DNA from 3 places in the Rhodobacter sp. CZR27 genome. Region 3 is predicted to be linked to each of the others. Evidence: riboswitches for the same ligand, from Rfam matches in the RefSeq annotation. Region 3 holds a riboswitch; each other region holds the start of a gene.
The links. Region 3 has a riboswitch for cobalamin ahead of bluB (5,6-dimethylbenzimidazole synthase). Riboswitches for the same ligand answer to the same signal wherever they lie in the genome.

Region 1 (5,438 bases), 160 kb from region 3:
CCACGTCGCCGGCCTGCCAGCCCAACCGGTCCAGAAGCTTGCGGATCGCGAAGATCGGCGCTGTGGTGAAGAGGCTGGGCGCCTGCGCGTGGCTCGCATGCCCCCGGATCACCGCGAGCGGCGCGAGGCCGCGCGCCTCGGCCACCCCCATCCGTGTGACGACCAGCGCCGCCGCCCCGTCCGAGATCGAGGAGCTGTTGGCCGCCGTTACCGTGCCGCCCTCGCGGAAGGCGGGCTTCAGCTGGGGGATCTTCTCGGGCCGCGCGCGACCCGGTGCCTCGTCATGCGCCACGCCGGCGAGCGCCACGACCTCGGCGGCGAAACGGCCCTCGGCGATGGCCGACTGCGCTCGCGAGAGCGATTCCAGCGCATAGGCATCCTGCGCCTCGCGGGTGAACTGGTAGGCCTCGGCGCAATCCTCGGCGAAGGTGCCCATCGCGCGGCCCTTGTCATAGGCGTCCTCCAGCCCGTCGAGGAACATGTGGTCGAGCACCCGCCCGTGGCCGATGCGGTAGCCGCCGCGCGCCTTGTCGAGCAGGTAGGGCGCGTTCGACATGCTCTCCATGCCGCCCGCGACCACGATGTCGACGCTGCCGGCGCGGATCGCGTCATGGGCCAGCATCGTGGCCTTCATCCCGGAGCCGCAGACCTTGTTCAGCGTCGAGCAGGGCACGGCCTCGGGCAGGCCCGCGCCGATGGCCGCCTGCCGTGCCGGGGCCTGACCAAGGCCCGCGGGCAGCACGCAGCCCATCACCACCTCGTCCACCGCCTGCGGCACAAGGCCCGCACGGGTAAGCGCGGCCGAAATGGCGGCCGCGCCAAGATCCACCGCGCTCATCCCCTTCAGCGCCCCCTGGAACGCGCCCATCGGCGTCCGCGCCGCGCCCGCGATCACGATCGGTTCCGTTGTCATCAAGCCCTCCCCTTCCTGCTGACCGGGCGGAAGCCTAATGCAGCCGCGTGCCGCGACGAAACCGGAAAGGCGGCCCGCCGCCGCCGCGTGCCGTAACGTCCAGGCCGGTGCGAAGGGCCGCGGCATGCCGGAGCGCCGGCCTCCCGCGCTGTGGCCCGCATCCGGCGGGCGGGGCAGGGCCGCGATTCCCCGGCGTCGGCGGAAGACCTAGGCCGCCGGTTCCGGCGCGATCAGGTGAAAGAAGCTGCCGGTCACCGTGCCGCGGCGCGAGCCGGTTTCGGGCACCGTCTCGCCTTCCGCGTTGGTCACCCGGGCCAGCGGCTCGTCCGGCTGGGCGAGGATTGACGAATAGTGGAACTCGTGGCCGCGCAGTCGCGCGCCGGCGGCATGGCCCGGCACCGGAGCCAGCAGCTCGGCACAGCGGTAGCCGAGATGCAGCCGCCGCCGCTCGAAGCTGGTGACGAGGCCGAGCAGCCCGGTCATCGAATGCCGGACGCCGGCCGCATCCACCAGCGCCTCGCCCAGCACCATGTAGCCGCCGCATTCGCCGTGAACGGGCCCGGTTTCCGCGTGACGCCGAAGGCCCGCGCGGAACCGTGCCGCCGTGGCAAGCCGGCCGGCGTGCAGTTCGGGATAGCCGCCCGGCAGCCAGACCAGATCGGCCTCCGGCGGCGCCTCGTCGGCCAGCGGCGAGAAGGGCAGGATCTCGGCCCCGGCGCGGCGCCAGCCTTCCAGCAGATGCGGATAGGTGAAGGAAAAGGCCGCATCCGAGGCCAGGGCGATGCGCTGCGCGGGCGGCCCCGGCAGCGGTCCCGGCGCCGTCGTTGTCGTGGAGCGGGCCGCGGCACGGATCGCCGCAAGATCGGCGTGATCGCGCAGGAGCGCGGCAAAGCGCAGGATGGCGCCCTCGAGGTCGGGATGTTCGCCCGCCTGGACCAGTCCCAGGTGACGCTCGGGCAGCGCGAGGTCACGGCGGCGGGGCAGGGCGCCCAGCACCGGCAGGCCGAGCCGCTCCATCTCGCGCCGGATCATCACCTCGTGCCGCGCCGAGGCGATGTTGTTGAGGATCACGCCCGCGAAGGGCGGCGCGTCGGGATGGCGCGCGAAGCCGAGCGCGGTCGCCGCGGCCGATTGCGCCTGACCGGCCGCATCCAGCACCAGCACCACCGGCCAGCCGAAGCGGGCCGCGATCTCGGCCGCCGCGCCGCGCCCGGTGACACCCGGCGCCGAAGTGCCGTCATAAAGGCCCATCGAGCCCTCGGCGAGGGCCAGATCCGCGCCTGCCGCCTCGGCGGCCAGGCCCGCCAGAAGCGCCGGCGACATCGCCCAGCCGTCGAGGTTGAACGAGGGGCGTCCCGCCGCCACGCGATGGAAGGCGGGGTCGATGTAGTCGGGTCCGTTCTTGAAGGGCTGCACGCCCAGGCCTTCGTCTCGGAAGGCGCGCAGAAGCCCCAGCGTCACCGTAGTCTTGCCCGAGCCCGAGCCCGGAGCGCCGATCATCAGCCCCGGCGGCAGGGAGTGAGCTTCCAGCATCATGAAGTCTCCGTGCCGGGCCGAGGCAGGCGGGCCATCCGGTCGGTTGCGAGAAGGAGCGGCGGGGGTGGCGCGGGTCAATCCCCTGCGGGGAAGGGCGGGCGCGGCCCGGCGGCCGCGCCCGCGCCCCGGCGTCAGGCCGCCTGATGCAGGCGGGGCGTGAACAGGCCCGCCGGCATACGGCCGCGCGCAGCCTTGGCCGCCGCCAGCACCGCAAGGTCGGTCAGCGGCTCGATCAGGACGACCAGCATGTAGGCGCTGCCGAAGGTTGCGACCGAAGCCACGCTCGCGGCGCCGAAGCCCTGGCCGAGGAAGGCCCAGAAGGCGACCCAGGCCACCACGCCGCCCTGATAGGCGGTGGAAAGCGCCAGCGCCTGCCCGTAGTCGAGGTCCACATAGGGCCGGTGCGCCGGGATGATCCGGTCGGCCAGCGCCTTGACCGCGAAGAGCGGAACCAGAAGCGTCGTGATGTTCATGCCGAATTGCGGCAGGTCGAAGGGCGCGAAGAACAGCCCCTGCACGAGCAGGCCGGCGGTCAGGCCGAAGGCGGCCGGCGCCGCCCCGAGGATCAGGAACAGCGTCGAGCCGAGGATGAAGTGCACCTCGGACACGCCCACCGGGTAATGCGGCAGGATCTGGAAGAAGGTGAAGACGCAGGCCGCGGCGATGAGGCTGCGCACCGCGAGCGAGGCCAGGCCCTTCTCGCGGATGGTCTCGGCGGCAAGCTTCAGCGTGTAGCCTCCGGCCGTCACCGCGGTGGCATAGCCTACGGCGAGTTTTGCTCCGGTCACGAGACCGGGTTCGATATGCATGTGGTCCTCCTAGCCGTCATCCCCGACGGCGCATGGGGTGGGTCCGGTTGCCCGGCGAAAGCGACGGCAGGTCTCCTGACTCGCGGGTCACAGCCCTCCCCGAACCTTCCCGGCCATCGGCCAGTGGCGTCTTCGGAGGCGGCTCGCCGCTCACAGTTGCGGGGGCAGTCGCGGATTCGGGCTGTCACCCCCTCACCGCGTTCCCTTTTCATCCCTTGGCCTTGCGGCGGTCGGGAACCGTCAGGGCAGGGCGTGACAGATCGCGGCACCCGCGTCAACTTTCTGCATGTCGCGCGGCCGGAACCTGCCCCTCCTGTTGCGCAAGCACCCGCCCGGCGGGCGTTGCGCCGCGCGTCTGTCGCCGCCGCGCTTGCGCGGAGCGGTGGTGCGCCATCATCCCGCCTGCTGCATAGCGGGACTGCAGCCGCGCGCATGGACAGTGCTGCGCCGCAGCATTAGGTCCTTGCCGACACATGATCCGGCCGATCCGGCCGCCTCCCGTTCTGGACAGGTCCCGATATGAAAACGATTCTCTCCCTATCCCTCGCCGCGCTGACACTGGCCGCCGCCGCCTCGGCCGAAGAGGTCACGCTGACCGCGCCGCTGCAGGCGGGCAGCCTGCACACCGGCGCGCTCGACATGGCGGCCTATCGCACCGATCTGGCCGATGGCGGGATCGAGGTGACCGCGGCCTTCCGCGCCCGCTCGCCCTCGGCCGAGCCGCAGGTGGTGAAGATGCGGCTCGAGGATCGGGACTCCGTCCACTTCTCGCTGCCGTTCGAACAGCGCACCATCTACACCTTCGCCCGCACGGGCGGGACGGTGCGGATCTCGGCCGAGGCGCTGCCGATCACGCTGGCCTCGAAGTGAAAGCCGGCGCCCGGGCGCCCACGGGTCCCGGGCCGCGCGCCCCGCGCTTGACGCCTGCCCCCGCCGCACCGCATGGAAGATGCGGGCAGGGCAAGGGCCGGCGGAGATCCGATGCGCATCCTACTGGTAGAGGACGACGCGGGGCTGGGCGGGGCGATCCGCGACCAGCTTGCGGCCGAGGGCCATGCGGCCGATCTCGTGGCCTCGGTCGAGGATGCGCTTGCCTCGGTCGAGACGGCCAGCTTCGATCTCGTGCTGCTTGACCTGACCCTGCCCGACGGCAGCGGCATCGACTTCCTGCGCCGGCTCCGGGCGCGCGGGCTGGGGATGCCGGTGATCATCCTGACCGCGCGCGACCGCATTACCGAGCGGATCGAGGGCCTGAACGCCGGCGCCGACGACTACATGGTCAAGCCGTTCGACCTGTCCGAACTGTCGGCGCGCATCGGTGCCGTGGCTCGGCGCTATGCCGGCAACCCCAATCCGAGGCTGATGATCGGCCCGCTCGAGGTCGATGTCGCCGGGCGCAGCATCGAGGGACCCGATGGCCCGGTCGTCCTCAGCCATCGGGAATGGGCGATCCTGGACGCCCTGCTGCACCGGCCGAACTCGATCGTGTCCAAGGCGCAGCTCGAGGAGACGCTCTACAACTTCGATGCCGAGGTCGAGAGCAACACGATCGAGGTCTATGTCAGCCGGCTGCGCAAGAAGCTGGGCCGCGACCGGATCGAGACGCAGCGCGGGCTGGGCTACCGGCTGGTGCGGCGATGAGGCGGGCGCGCAGCCTGCGCCGCGACCTCGCGCTCAGCCTTTCGGCCGGCATCGTGCTGCTCTGGACGGCGGCGACGCTGCTGGCGATCCACTACATGCGCGAGGAACTGGACGAGCTGTTCGACAGTGCGCTGCAGGAGACGGCCGAGCGGCTGCTGCCGCTGGCGGTGGCCGGCGACCGTCTGGCCAGCGCGGTGGAGCCCGAGCCGGTCGCGCGCGCGGGTGATCACGAGGAAGGCCTGACCTTCGTCATCCGCGACGCCTCCGGCACCACGGTGCTCTGGTCGCAGGGGGCCTCGGCCGTTACCTTCGCGGACCCCTTGCCGCCGGGGTTCCGGACCGGACCGGACCACCGGATCTATTCGGCCCAGGATGCCAGCGGCCAGTGGACGATCGAGATTGCGGAGCCGCTGGAGAACCGCCGCGAGGCGGTGGAGGAGACGCTGATCGCCTTCGTGGTGCCGCTCCTGCTGATCCTGCCCATCACCCTTGCGCTGGTGGCCTGGCGCACCCGCGTGGGTCTGGCCCGGTTGCGCGAC
Region 2 (5,438 bases), on a different replicon from region 3:
CCCATCCGCGCCAGCGCATGGGCCACCGCCTCGTGATCGCGCGGCCCGGGTCGGCGGCCGAGATGCGGCACCCGGCCGAGGGTCACCAGCGTCTCGACATCCACCGGCCAGGCGATCTCGCGCGCCTGCGGCAGGAAGGCCGCGGCCCGTGCCCGGTCACGCGGCGGCAGCGCGGCAAGACTGCTCTGCCCGGAATGCGGCAGCAGCCCAATCGCCGCCCGCAGAAGCGTGGTCTTGCCGGCACCGTTCGGCCCGATCAGGCCGACGAACTCGCCCGGCTCCACCCGGAGCGTCACATGATCGACCACCGGGCATTCGCCCCGCAGCACGGTCAGGTCGGTCAGCGCAAGCAGGCTCATGCCTCGAGCCTCCGCATCCGCCAGATCAGGTGCAGGAAGAAGGGAGAGCCGACGATCGCCGTCAGCACCCCGAGCTTCAGGTCGCGGTCCGGCGCGATCACCCGCACCGCGATGTCGGCGGCCAGCAGCATCGCGGCCCCCCCCAGCGCCGAAGCGAGCAACAGGCGCGAGGGCCGCGCGCCGACCAGCGGCCGCAGGATGTGCGGCACCACGAGGCCCACGAAGCCGACGGTTCCCGCCACGGCGACGGCCGCGCCCACCGACATCGCCGTGCCGAGGATCAGCACCAGCCGGAGACGGCTCATCCGAACGCCCAGCGCCTCGGCCGCATCCTCGCCCAGCGTCAGCGCGTCAAGGCCGCGGCCCAGCGTCAGCAGAAGCGCCATGCCGGCGATGACGAAGGGCGCGGCCAGCGCGACATGGGTCATCGACCGGTCGGCCAGAGAGCCCATCATCCAGAACACGATCTCCATCGCGGCGAAGGGGTTGGGCGACAGGTTCAGGACCAGCGCCACCCCCGCCGCCGCCAGCGCCGAGATCGCGACGCCGGCAAGGATCAGCGCCAGCGCCCCGCCGCGGGGCCCCGCAAGCCCGAGGATCAGCAGCACCGAAAGCCCCGCCCCCGCCAGCGCGGCCACCGGCAGCGCCAGCGTGAACGCAGCAGCAAGCCCGGTCTGCAACGCGATCACCGCCCCGAGTGCTGCCGATGAAGAAACGCCGACAAGTCCCGGCTCCGCCAGCGGATTTCGCAGATAGCCCTGCATCGCGGCGCCCGACAGCCCGAGGACCGCGCCAACCATCAGCCCCAGCAGCGCCCGCGGCAGACGGATCTCGCGCATCACCAGAACCACCGCCTCGCCCTGCCCGGTGACAAGCGCCGAGAGCGAATCCGCAAGGCCGAGCGCCGCCGGCCCCACCAGCAGCGATGCCGCGAAGAGCAGCACCACGAGCCCTGAAAGGGCTACGAGAAGCACGGGATATCTCACCGTGCGCCATCCAGCATGGTCAGGCGCAGGGCCGCCAGCGCCTCGCGCGCCTCGGCCATGCCGCGCACCGCGCGCAGCACATGGGGCGTGCCGCAGATCCAGTCTGCATCCGTCACCTCGGCAGAGCCGGCCCGGTCCTGGACGGCCTTCAGCGCCGGATGGACAAGGATCTCCTCGGCCCGCGAGGCGCCGGGATAGGGCGTCGAGGTCACGATCACCTCAGGCTGCGCCATCACCAGCCGCTCGAGCGGCAGGTTGCCGCCGCCATCCAGGCCAAGCTCGGCCGCGATGTTGGAGAACCCCGTGTGCCGCAGGACCGAGTCGGCCAGCGTGCCCGAGCCGGTGGTGTAGCCCGAAGGATAATACATCGCGGCGCGCGCCGGCGGCGCCTCGATCCTCAGCCGGTCGAGGCCGGCCTCGAACTCGGCGGCCAGTTCCTCGGCCTCGGCCTCGCGGCCGAGCGCCCGGCCCACTATGCGCAGGTGGCCCGCCACGTCGTCGAGCGTCGTCGCCGGCGGCAGCTCGATTACCTCGACGCCGAGCCGGCGCAGCAGATCGACACTGGCCCGCGCGGTGAAGGTGCCGGCCAGCACGAGATCCGGCCGCATCAGGAACACCTGCTCGGCCTGACCCATGTTGGCGGGATAGGCCCGGGCCTCCTCGACCATGGCCGAGGTCTGCGGCTCTGAGGCGAGATGCGAGACCGAGACCAGCTGGCCGGGCGCCGCCAGCATCATCGCCAGCTGGTCGGTGCAGAGGTTGACGGACACGACCCGCCGCGGCGCCTCGGCCACGGCGGCTGAGGCAACCATCGACAGGGCCGAGACTACCGCGAGAACGGCCTTAAAAGCTCTTTCGCAAGCCGACATAGAACGCCCTGCCCGATGTGCCGAAGCCCTTGACTACCTGATAGTCCTCGTCGAGCAGGTTGTCAGCCCGCAGGTAGACCTGCGCGTCCTGCCCGAGATCAAACTCGACCGTCGCCTCGACGGTCTCGTAGTCGGGCATGGCGATCAGGCTGTTCGCGCGCTCATCGTATAGATTGCGAACGGCGTGGAGCGCAATGCCGGCATCAAGCCGGTCCGTCAAGTCAGCATCCAGACCAAGCCGCAGATCGGTTTCCGGAACGCGCGGAAGTGCCTCGCCGTCCGGATCGCTGGTACGGGTATAGGTCACTACCCCACTCAGTTGCAGACGATCATTCAGCGGAACCGAACCCGACAGCGCAATCCCTGAGGAGCGCGAGGTGCCGTCGGCGGTTTGATATTCGCCGGTATAGGCTGGAAAGGTGGTGAGCGTAACGAACTTGATCAGATCCTCGACTTGCTGGTGGAACAGCGTAGCCTTGACCTCGGCGCCGTTGCCGAAGGTCTTCTCCAGACCGAGATCCACAGACCTGCTACGCTCTGGTCCGAGGTCCTCGTTTCCATATTGCGTGGAGTAGAGCTGATAGAGCGAGGGCGCCACGAAGCCGGACCCGGCCGAGGCGCGCAGCAGCAACGTATCATCCAGGCGCCAGGCAGCGGCGAGGCGGGCGGTGGTGTGGCCGCCAAAGTCGGAATAGTCGTCGTGGCGCGCGGCCAGCGTGACATCCAGTGCCGGCGTCAGTGCCAGCGTCGCCTCTCCGAACAGGCCGTCTATCTCACGTTCCCCGCTGTCCGTGCCTGGCAGGGTCCACTGGTCTGAGGTGGCACTGAAGAGATCCTCGCGCGCATGTGTGGCGCCGAACCCCAGCGTCAAACTGTCGGTCGGCAGATAGCTCGCGCGGTAGTCCATCACCGTACGCGTCCCGTCATAGGACCATTCGTAGGGGGAGGGATCGGGACCGAAGAAGTTGCGTTCCGTGCCTTCCGTCGTCCGTTCGTTCTCGAACCGGTAGATCGAGAGGGTTTGTGTCAGCTGGTCACCGGTCAGTGTGGCGAAGATCCGCCCACCGCGGGTGTGCAGCAGGGAATGATCGTCGTCGGGGGTGACGCCATCATGGAAATCGCCATCGACTTCGCAACACTCATCGATCTGCGAGTCGGCGTGCTGATAGAAGCCCGAAGCCCCGACGCTCAACACGTCGGTTACGTCATACGAAGCGGAAAAGGACAGCCGCTCGGAATCGAACCCGTCGTCTTCGCGGTTTCCGGCGCTGTCGTCACCGGCCGAAAAGCCTTCGCTATGTACGCGTGAAGCGGTGACCGAGACTTCATGCCGGTCGCCCCGCGACGAAAGGGTGTAGGACCCGGACAGGGTCTCATAGCTGCCCGCCTCCAGGGCGACCGATTGGGAGATGCCTTCCTGTTCAGGTCGTTTGGTCGTGACGCTGATGACACCCGCAACCGCCGTGCTGCCATACTGGGCCGATTGTGACCCACCCAGCACCTCGACCCGCGACACGTCCGCCGTGCCGAGCGTGCCGAAATCGAACTGGCTCTGTGTCTGAGCCGGGTCCGAGACGTCGATGCCATCGACGAGCACCTTGATGTAGGCGCCGGGCAGGCCGCGCAAGCGAAGCGACGCAGAAGATCCGATTGGCCCGGTGTCCGAATAAGACAGCGTAGGAAGCGTCGCAAGCGCCCGGCCCAGGGGCATCGCGCCGCTCTGCTTCAGGTCCTCGGCCGAAAGTGTCTCGACCGAGGCGCCCGTCCGCGAGGCCTCGATCGGCGCGATGTTGGCCGAGACCACGATCTCGTCCAGTGCGATGTCCTGTGCCTGCAGCGGCATGGCGGCCAGCAGCGCCAGAAGGGATACGGCTGTGGTCTTCATCTTTCCCTCTCCGTCCGGGTGGCGACCCGGAGTTCGTCCCTGGATGTCCTTGGAAAGGGATCGCCCCTCCGCCGACGGTGAAAGCGTCACCTGAAGCGGATGGCCCGCCTCCCTCGGCGCGCCCCGCGCCACGGGATGGGTGAACTCTTCGGCAGGTCTCCTGACTCACGGGTCACCGCTCGGACCGGCCTTCCCGGGATGACCCAGTGGCATGATCGGCCGTCGCTCGCCGCCTACAGTTGCGGGGGCAGCCGCGGACTTGGCCGTGTGGCCGGACCGCGTTCCCTTTTCATCCGGTCATTGCGCCGGAACCGAAGCGCCTTCTCAATAGGACAAGCATCGCCCCTGTCAAGTGGCCGCTGCAAGCTGGCTTGCCACGCGTCAATCGGCGCAGGGGCGAGAGGTCCGCGACCCGTCGCGACAACCGGAGGCCCAAAGCCGCCCCATGCGCGGCGCCCGGCGCCTGGCGGAGCAGCCGGCCACCTCGGTCGGCACGGCCGAGGGCGGGCGGCAGAGGCCGCGGGCCAAGGCGGGCGACTCGACCGTGGGTTTAGGCCCCTGGCGTGGACTGTCGCGCGAGGCGCCGCGCGCCGGGCGCGCGCCGCAACCACCCCCGGTTGCGCTGCTCAACCCAAGGTTTCGGGTATGCCGTCAAAGCCGGCCTTTTACAGTGATTTGAGGGGCAGTTCCTGTTGTCGGGCGTTTCGCTGTTATGGTATTCGATGCACAGGCACTTTCATTGAAGTATTTGGTCGGGAACGGTACATGGATCTCAGCGTCCTGAAGTCACGCAACGCCAGACTTGTAACCAGTGCAGCCCTCTCTTCCGACGATCCGGCTTCGGCACCCCCGTCGCGGTGCAGTGAGCCCGGAACGAACCTCCTCAATCCGACAATCTTTCACGAATCCTGGTGGCTTGATGCCGCGGTGCCGGGACAGTGGAGCGAGGCGACCGTCAGCGCGGGCGGCAAGCTTTTGGGACGCTTCCCTTACCTGATCTCGAAGCGCGCCTTCGGCCTGACCACCTGCGAGATGCCGGACTTCGTGCATTTCCTGGGGCCGGCGGTCGACGAGGGCAGCGGCGCCCCCTGCAACCGGGCGCTGAAGCACGCGCAGATCGTGCGCGAGCTTTACGAACAGATCCCGAGTGTCGACAACTTCTACCAGCGGATGCACCGGGGCATCACCGACGTGATGGTCTTCGCCGAGGCGGGGCTGCACACCCTGGTGAACTTCACCTTCGAGATCGCCCCCGCCCCGGAACAGCGGATCTGGAGCGAGATGCGCGACAAGACGCGCAACATCATCCGGCGCGCGCAGGAGCGCTATACTGCCTCGG
Region 3 (5,438 bases):
TCGTTCCCGGCGTCTGGGGCCCCTACCAGTCGGCCATGGTCCCCGGCATGTGGCTGAACGAGGGCGGCCAGTCCGCCGCGGGCGCCGCTATCGAGCAACTGCTGTCGTTCCATCCCGCCGCGGCAGAGGCTGCGCGGGCGGCAAGGGCGGCCGGCCAGCCGTTGCCGGTCTTCCTCGCGACGCAGGCGGCGGAGGGGCTCGAGTCGCTCTCGCATGTCGTCACCCGCGCAGCAGGGCTGCACGTCGTGCCCGAGTTCCTCGGCAACCGCGCGCCCTTCGCGGATCCCCACGCCCGCGCCGTGATCGCGGGCCTCGGGATGGAGCGGGACCTGGAAAGCCTCGTCGCGCTCTACGTGGCGGGGATCTGCGGCATCGCACATGGCCTGCGCCAGATCCTCGAGACGCAGGAGAAGGCAGGCGCCGGCATCGAGCGCATCGCGATCAGCGGCGGGGCGGGACAGCTTGACGTTGTGCGCCAGCTGATCGCCGACGTGACCGGAAAGCCAGTGGTCGCGAGCGCCGAGGCCGAACCGGTGCTGCTCGGCTCGGCGATCCTTGGTGCGGTGGCCGCCGGGCTGGCACCCGACATGAGGGTCGCCATGCAGCGCATGTCGCGGACGGCTCAGGTCTACGAGCCGGTCGGCGGCGAGCTTGCGGCCCTGCACGACCGCCGGCATGCGGCCTTTCTGGCGCTTCAGGCCGCGGCGCGGGCGGCCCGGGACTAGGCTCGCGGGCGGCGCCTCAGCCGCCCATCGCCTCGCCTTCGGGCCAGGGACCGTCGAGCGGCGCGATCCGGTAGACCACGTCCTTGCGCAGGAACGGCCCCGCCGCCTGCACCCGCGAGAAGGCGGGAATCGGGATCAGGCGCAGGCCGCCCTCGGGCATCGGCAGACCCGATCCGAGCAGGCGGTAGATGCCGAGGTCGATCAGGTCCAGTCGCAGCGAATCCTGCCCGGGCAGGAACAGCACGAGATGCAGTTCGCGCTCGGCCGTGGGCGCGATGGTGATCGTCATCCGGTCCATCGGCAGCGTCGCGGGCGCATCGGCGGCCAGACAGACCTGCGCGCGGTAGCGGGCCAGGCCCTCGGCCAGATAGGCGGCCAGCCGGAGGGCCACGGTCTGGGCCGGTGGCACCTCATCCTCGGTCAGCCAATGCGCGGGCGGCGGGGGCACCATCGGATGCGGGGGCTGCGGCCTCCCACCTCCGGGCATCCCGGGCCGGGGGTGCAGGTCTGTCACGGCCTCACTCTGCATCACGAACCCTCGTCACTCTGGCAGCCGGGCGCATGGCGGGATCGCCCGCCCGGACTATAGCCCCTCAGAGATCGCTGTTGCAGGGGGTGGCGCCAAGATCTTCGGGCATTTCGCCGCAGGCGATGCAGGAAGGCGGCAGGCTTTGCCCATCAATTCGGCGCCCGGTCCGCGCGACCGGCCAAGCCGCGGTCAGCCGCGCAACGTCAGCGGATTGCCTTCGCCGGTCCGATCTGATCTGCCTTTCTTCCGCCGGGTGCCGCCGAGAGGCGGAGAATCGGGAAGCCGGTGTAATTCCGGCGCGGGCCCGCCGCTGTGACGGGGATGCCGCAGGCACCATGCCACCGGGCAACCGGGAAGGCGCTTGTGGGCAGGTGAACCGAAGCCAGAAGACCGGCCCGGCGAAGAAGTTCCTGCCGCGTGGACGGCGGCGGGATCGTCATGCGAAAGGCCCGGACATCATGCCGCCCTCTTCTTCCGACCCCACCGCCGGGGTTCAACCCCTTCCCGCCCGCCGCTTCGGCGATGCCGAGCGGCAGGCGCTCTACGACATCATCGCCGAGCGCCGCGACGTGCGCGACGAGTTCCTGCCCGATCCGATCGATCCTGCGATGTTGCGCCGGGTGCTCGAGGCCGCGCATCTCGCGCCCTCGGTCGGCTTCATGCAGCCCTGGAACTTCATCCTGATCCGCGATGCCGAGCGTCGCGCGGCCGTGCACGCGGCCTTCCTGCGCGCCAATGCCGAGGCCGCGGAACTTTTCCCCACCGAAAAGCGCGACACCTACCGGTCGCTGAAGCTGGAGGGGATCCGCAAGGCGCCGCTGAACATCGTCGTCACCTGCGACCGCGACCGCTGCGGCCCGGTGGTGCTGGGCCGGACGCACAACGCCGAGATGGATCTCTATTCCACGGTCTGCGCGGTGCAGAACCTGTGGCTGGCCGCCCGCGCCGAAGGCCTCGGCGTCGGCTGGGTCAGCATCTACCGCGAGGAGGAGTTGCGCAGCCTGCTGAACATCCCCGAGCGGGTGCGCATCGTGGCCTATCTCTGCATCGGCCATGTGGACCGCTTCTACACCGCGCCCGAGCTTGCGCTGAAGGGGTGGCGCCAGCGGCTCGATCTGGACGCGCTGCTGATGGACGAAGGCTGGGACGACGCGAAGGCCGGCAGCCTCGGCTGACGGCCGCGACCGGAGCGGGCGGGCGCCGCCCGCTCCGGTTGGCTGCGCGCTTCCTCCCGGTCACTCCGGCGCGGCCCCGGGCAACCAGCCGCGGCGGAGCAGCGCGACGATCGGGGCGGGCGTGAGAACATCGACCTCCGGCGGCACGGGCGACCTGCGGCGCGTGTAGCCGTCGAAGGACCAGTCGAACAGGCTGTCGTTCCAGACGAGCACCGGCCTGCCTGCGGCTGCGAAGATCGTGCCCTCGGGAAGCTCCCCCGGCCGGGCCGCGAAGGTGATCTTGACCCCGTTCCGGCCGATCCGTGCCTGATGGAGTTGGCGGTCGATGGTCTGCGGCAGCGACCGGCCCGGTTCGGCGTCGCCATGAACGGCACACCAGGCCGCGCAGAAGTCCCGGTAGCGGTCGCGCCGGCACTCGCCGCAGGGACGGTGGCCAGCGGCAAATGCCGTGGCCTCGTCGAGAAAGAACAGCTGTGTGTAGGCCCCGGGCGCCATGACCTGTTGCTTGCGGCCGCGGAAGTCGAGGCGGCAGGTCACCCAGCTCCGGTGGGCGTGGGTGCGCCGGATGCCTCCGGTCGGGTCGTGCAGGATGCCGCGGTTCCCCATGAGGCTGCCGCGAGCGGCCACCGCCTGCAGCCCGCCGAAGGGATCGACCCGGTTCTGCCGATGCATGCCGCCCTCCGCATCCCGCCCTCGCCAGTCAACCGCAGCGGCCCCGGGCGATCAAGACCCGGCGCCGGAGCCGCGTGGTGGTTCGCGCGAAAAGCCAATGCCTGCACGGCGTTCAGGTCGTGCCGCTTGCCTTGAGGGGGATGCGTCTCTAGGCTGGTCCGATGATCACGCAAAAGATGAAATACGCGCTGAAGGCGCTGATGGTGCTGGCCGAGGAGCGAGCCGGCGAGCGCCGCCCCCTGCGGATCGAGGATATCGCTGCAAGATCCGGCACGCCCAAGCGCTTTCTCGAGCACATCCTGCTCGACATCCGCAATGCGGGCTTCATCGCCAGCATGCGGGGCCGGGCGGGCGGCTACATGCTGATCAAGGATCCTGCCAGAATTCCGCTGAGCGATCTGCTGCGCATGATCGACGGACCGATCGCCCCGTTGCCCTGCCTCTCGCGCCGGTCCTACCAGCCCTGCGACGATTGCAAGGACGAGGCTTCGTGCCGGATCCGCAAGCTTTTCGCCGAGGTGTTCTGGTCCTACCTCGTGCTGATCGACTCGCTGACGCTTGCGGATCTGGTCGGCACACCGGCTGCGGCGGAGCAGTTGCTCTCGGCCCCCACTTCCGCCGCTTCCAGCGCCAGCCCCGAGTGAGCGCAGGCTGCCGCTCACGCTAAGCGCCGTCTGCTTGCCGGCTCAGTCGGCGCGCCGTCGATGGCCAGTCCCAGCCCTGCGACACCGGGCGGAACTGGCATGAGCGGGATGCTCCTCCCCGCTTCCGGTTCCCATGGAACCTGAAGAACGGTCGGCAACAGGCTGTATCGCCATCATTAACATGGGGTCCACCCCGCTTCTTCTGCCGTTGTGTGATCCGCTTCTCCTGACCAAGGGCCCGACGTAGACCTTCTCCGTTGCTTGCACCGATTACAGCCGCCGCGGGCATTGCGCCGACCGCGCTGCAGTTCGGAAAGCCCGCCGAGATCCGCGCCCGCCCCAGAACCGAGTTCGTCCGAAAGTTCATCACCTCATGATCGGCGCATGAACGCCTGACCGGGCAAGGCTGAGCCGCGGATGGGAAAAAATCGCGGCGGCCGGGGAACTCCCGGCCGCCGGACGCTGTTGCCCAGCGGTGCCCGCGAAACGGCTGGCACGGGACCACCGCCGCCGGCACGAGCGGACAGGGCCGGGGCGAATTCACCCAGCCCCAGCCTGCGTATTGCCACGCGAACTCTCACAGCGAGAAGATGCCGAGGGCAATGCCTTCCCGTTTCAGGAAAATCACCCCGCCATCCCCTAAAGCTATCTCTGGTTGTTTGACAGCAACCGGAGGTTTTGTTTAGCTTGGACGAAATAATTCTTCTCACACGTGCCACTTGGGGCGAGGCCGAGCCGCTTTCGCCTCGGGACAGGATTTGAGCAATGGATCGAACCGTACCGCTTTGGCTTGTGCTGTTTCTGGTTCTCGTGTGGCTTCTTCTCACGGTGGCATTCGGCTGGGCGGTGAAGGCCACCGTCTACGGCAGCGACAGCGCGGGTGCGGCGGGGCGGGCCGCCGTCGCCATCGCCTCGTTTCCGACGACGACCAAGGATGTGCTGCTCCAACTCGCCAGCCAGGCGCGGGGCGAATATGAGGACGAGGCGCTCGGCCTGCCGCGCGATCCGGGCATCGACACCACCGGTTTCGTGCCCATCGACTCCGGCCCCGATCTCGACATCCCCGGCCTACTGGTCCGCGCCGACCACGACCGGATGGTGCCCGGCCGGCGGCTGATCGCGGGCGCCTTCGAGATCAACGGCGAGATCCGCAACGCGGCGCTCCTGCTCTCGCCCGACCTGAAGGTCGAGCGCAGCTGGATGCTGGACGAGATCGCCGTGGGCGGACAGGAGCCGCGCGAGACCGCGCGCAAGTTCGTCCACGGGGTCGAGATCCTGCGCGACGGCTCGCTGATCTTCACCTTCGACGGCAGCATCTCGCTGCAGCGCTTCGACGCCTGCGGCGGACGGCTCTGGACGACGCCGGGGAACTTCCACCATTCGGTCGCGCAGCACGAGGAGGCGGGCACCGTCTGGACCTTCAGCGACTGGACCGTGCTGGCCGAGGTCTCGGTCGAGGACGGCCGCGTGCTGCGCCAGATCGCGGTCGAGGACATCATCGCACGCAACCCGATGATCGACATCCTCGGGCTTCGGATCTACGACGAGAACGATCCGGATCAGAACCAGCGGAACGTCACGGGCGAGTGGCTTTACGATCCGTTTCACTTCAACGATGCCGAGCCGCTGCCGGCCGCACTGGCCGCGGCCTTCCCGGGCTTCGAGGCCGGCGACCTGCTCATCAGCGCCCGAT

Region 1: another riboswitch for cobalamin. It lies ahead of CK951_RS17325 (energy-coupling factor ABC transporter permease); the one in region 3 lies ahead of bluB (5,6-dimethylbenzimidazole synthase).
Region 2: another riboswitch for cobalamin. It lies ahead of CK951_RS05680 (TonB-dependent siderophore receptor); the one in region 3 lies ahead of bluB (5,6-dimethylbenzimidazole synthase).

The regions. Positions count from the first base shown of each region.
Region 1 covers NZ_CP023549.1:241,649-247,086, reverse strand. Annotated here, with positions in the region: gene CK951_RS17335 (acetyl-CoA C-acyltransferase) at 1-913, opposite strand, end outside; gene CK951_RS17330 (cobyrinate a,c-diamide synthase) at 1,121-2,446, opposite strand; gene CK951_RS17325 (energy-coupling factor ABC transporter permease) at 2,581-3,258, opposite strand; cobalamin riboswitch at 3,306-3,515, opposite strand; gene CK951_RS17320 (hypothetical protein) at 3,778-4,128, shown strand; gene CK951_RS17315 (response regulator transcription factor) at 4,240-4,899, shown strand; gene CK951_RS17310 (HAMP domain-containing sensor histidine kinase) at 4,896-5,438, shown strand, end outside.
Region 2 covers NZ_CP023548.1:1,123,433-1,128,870, reverse strand. Annotated here, with positions in the region: gene CK951_RS05695 (ABC transporter ATP-binding protein) at 1-359, opposite strand, end outside; gene CK951_RS05690 (iron ABC transporter permease) at 356-1,345, opposite strand; gene CK951_RS05685 (ABC transporter substrate-binding protein) at 1,342-2,157, opposite strand; gene CK951_RS05680 (TonB-dependent siderophore receptor) at 2,189-4,099, opposite strand; cobalamin riboswitch at 4,232-4,430, opposite strand; gene CK951_RS05675 (GNAT family N-acetyltransferase) at 5,027-5,438, shown strand, end outside.
Region 3 covers NZ_CP023549.1:82,342-87,779, forward strand. Annotated here, with positions in the region: gene CK951_RS16565 (FGGY-family carbohydrate kinase) at 1-725, shown strand, start outside; gene CK951_RS16570 (hypothetical protein) at 742-1,254, opposite strand; cobalamin riboswitch at 1,489-1,668, shown strand; gene bluB (5,6-dimethylbenzimidazole synthase) at 1,713-2,429, shown strand; gene CK951_RS16580 (hypothetical protein) at 2,490-3,101, opposite strand; gene CK951_RS16585 (Rrf2 family transcriptional regulator) at 3,263-3,745, shown strand; gene CK951_RS16590 (arylsulfotransferase family protein) at 4,511-5,438, shown strand, end outside.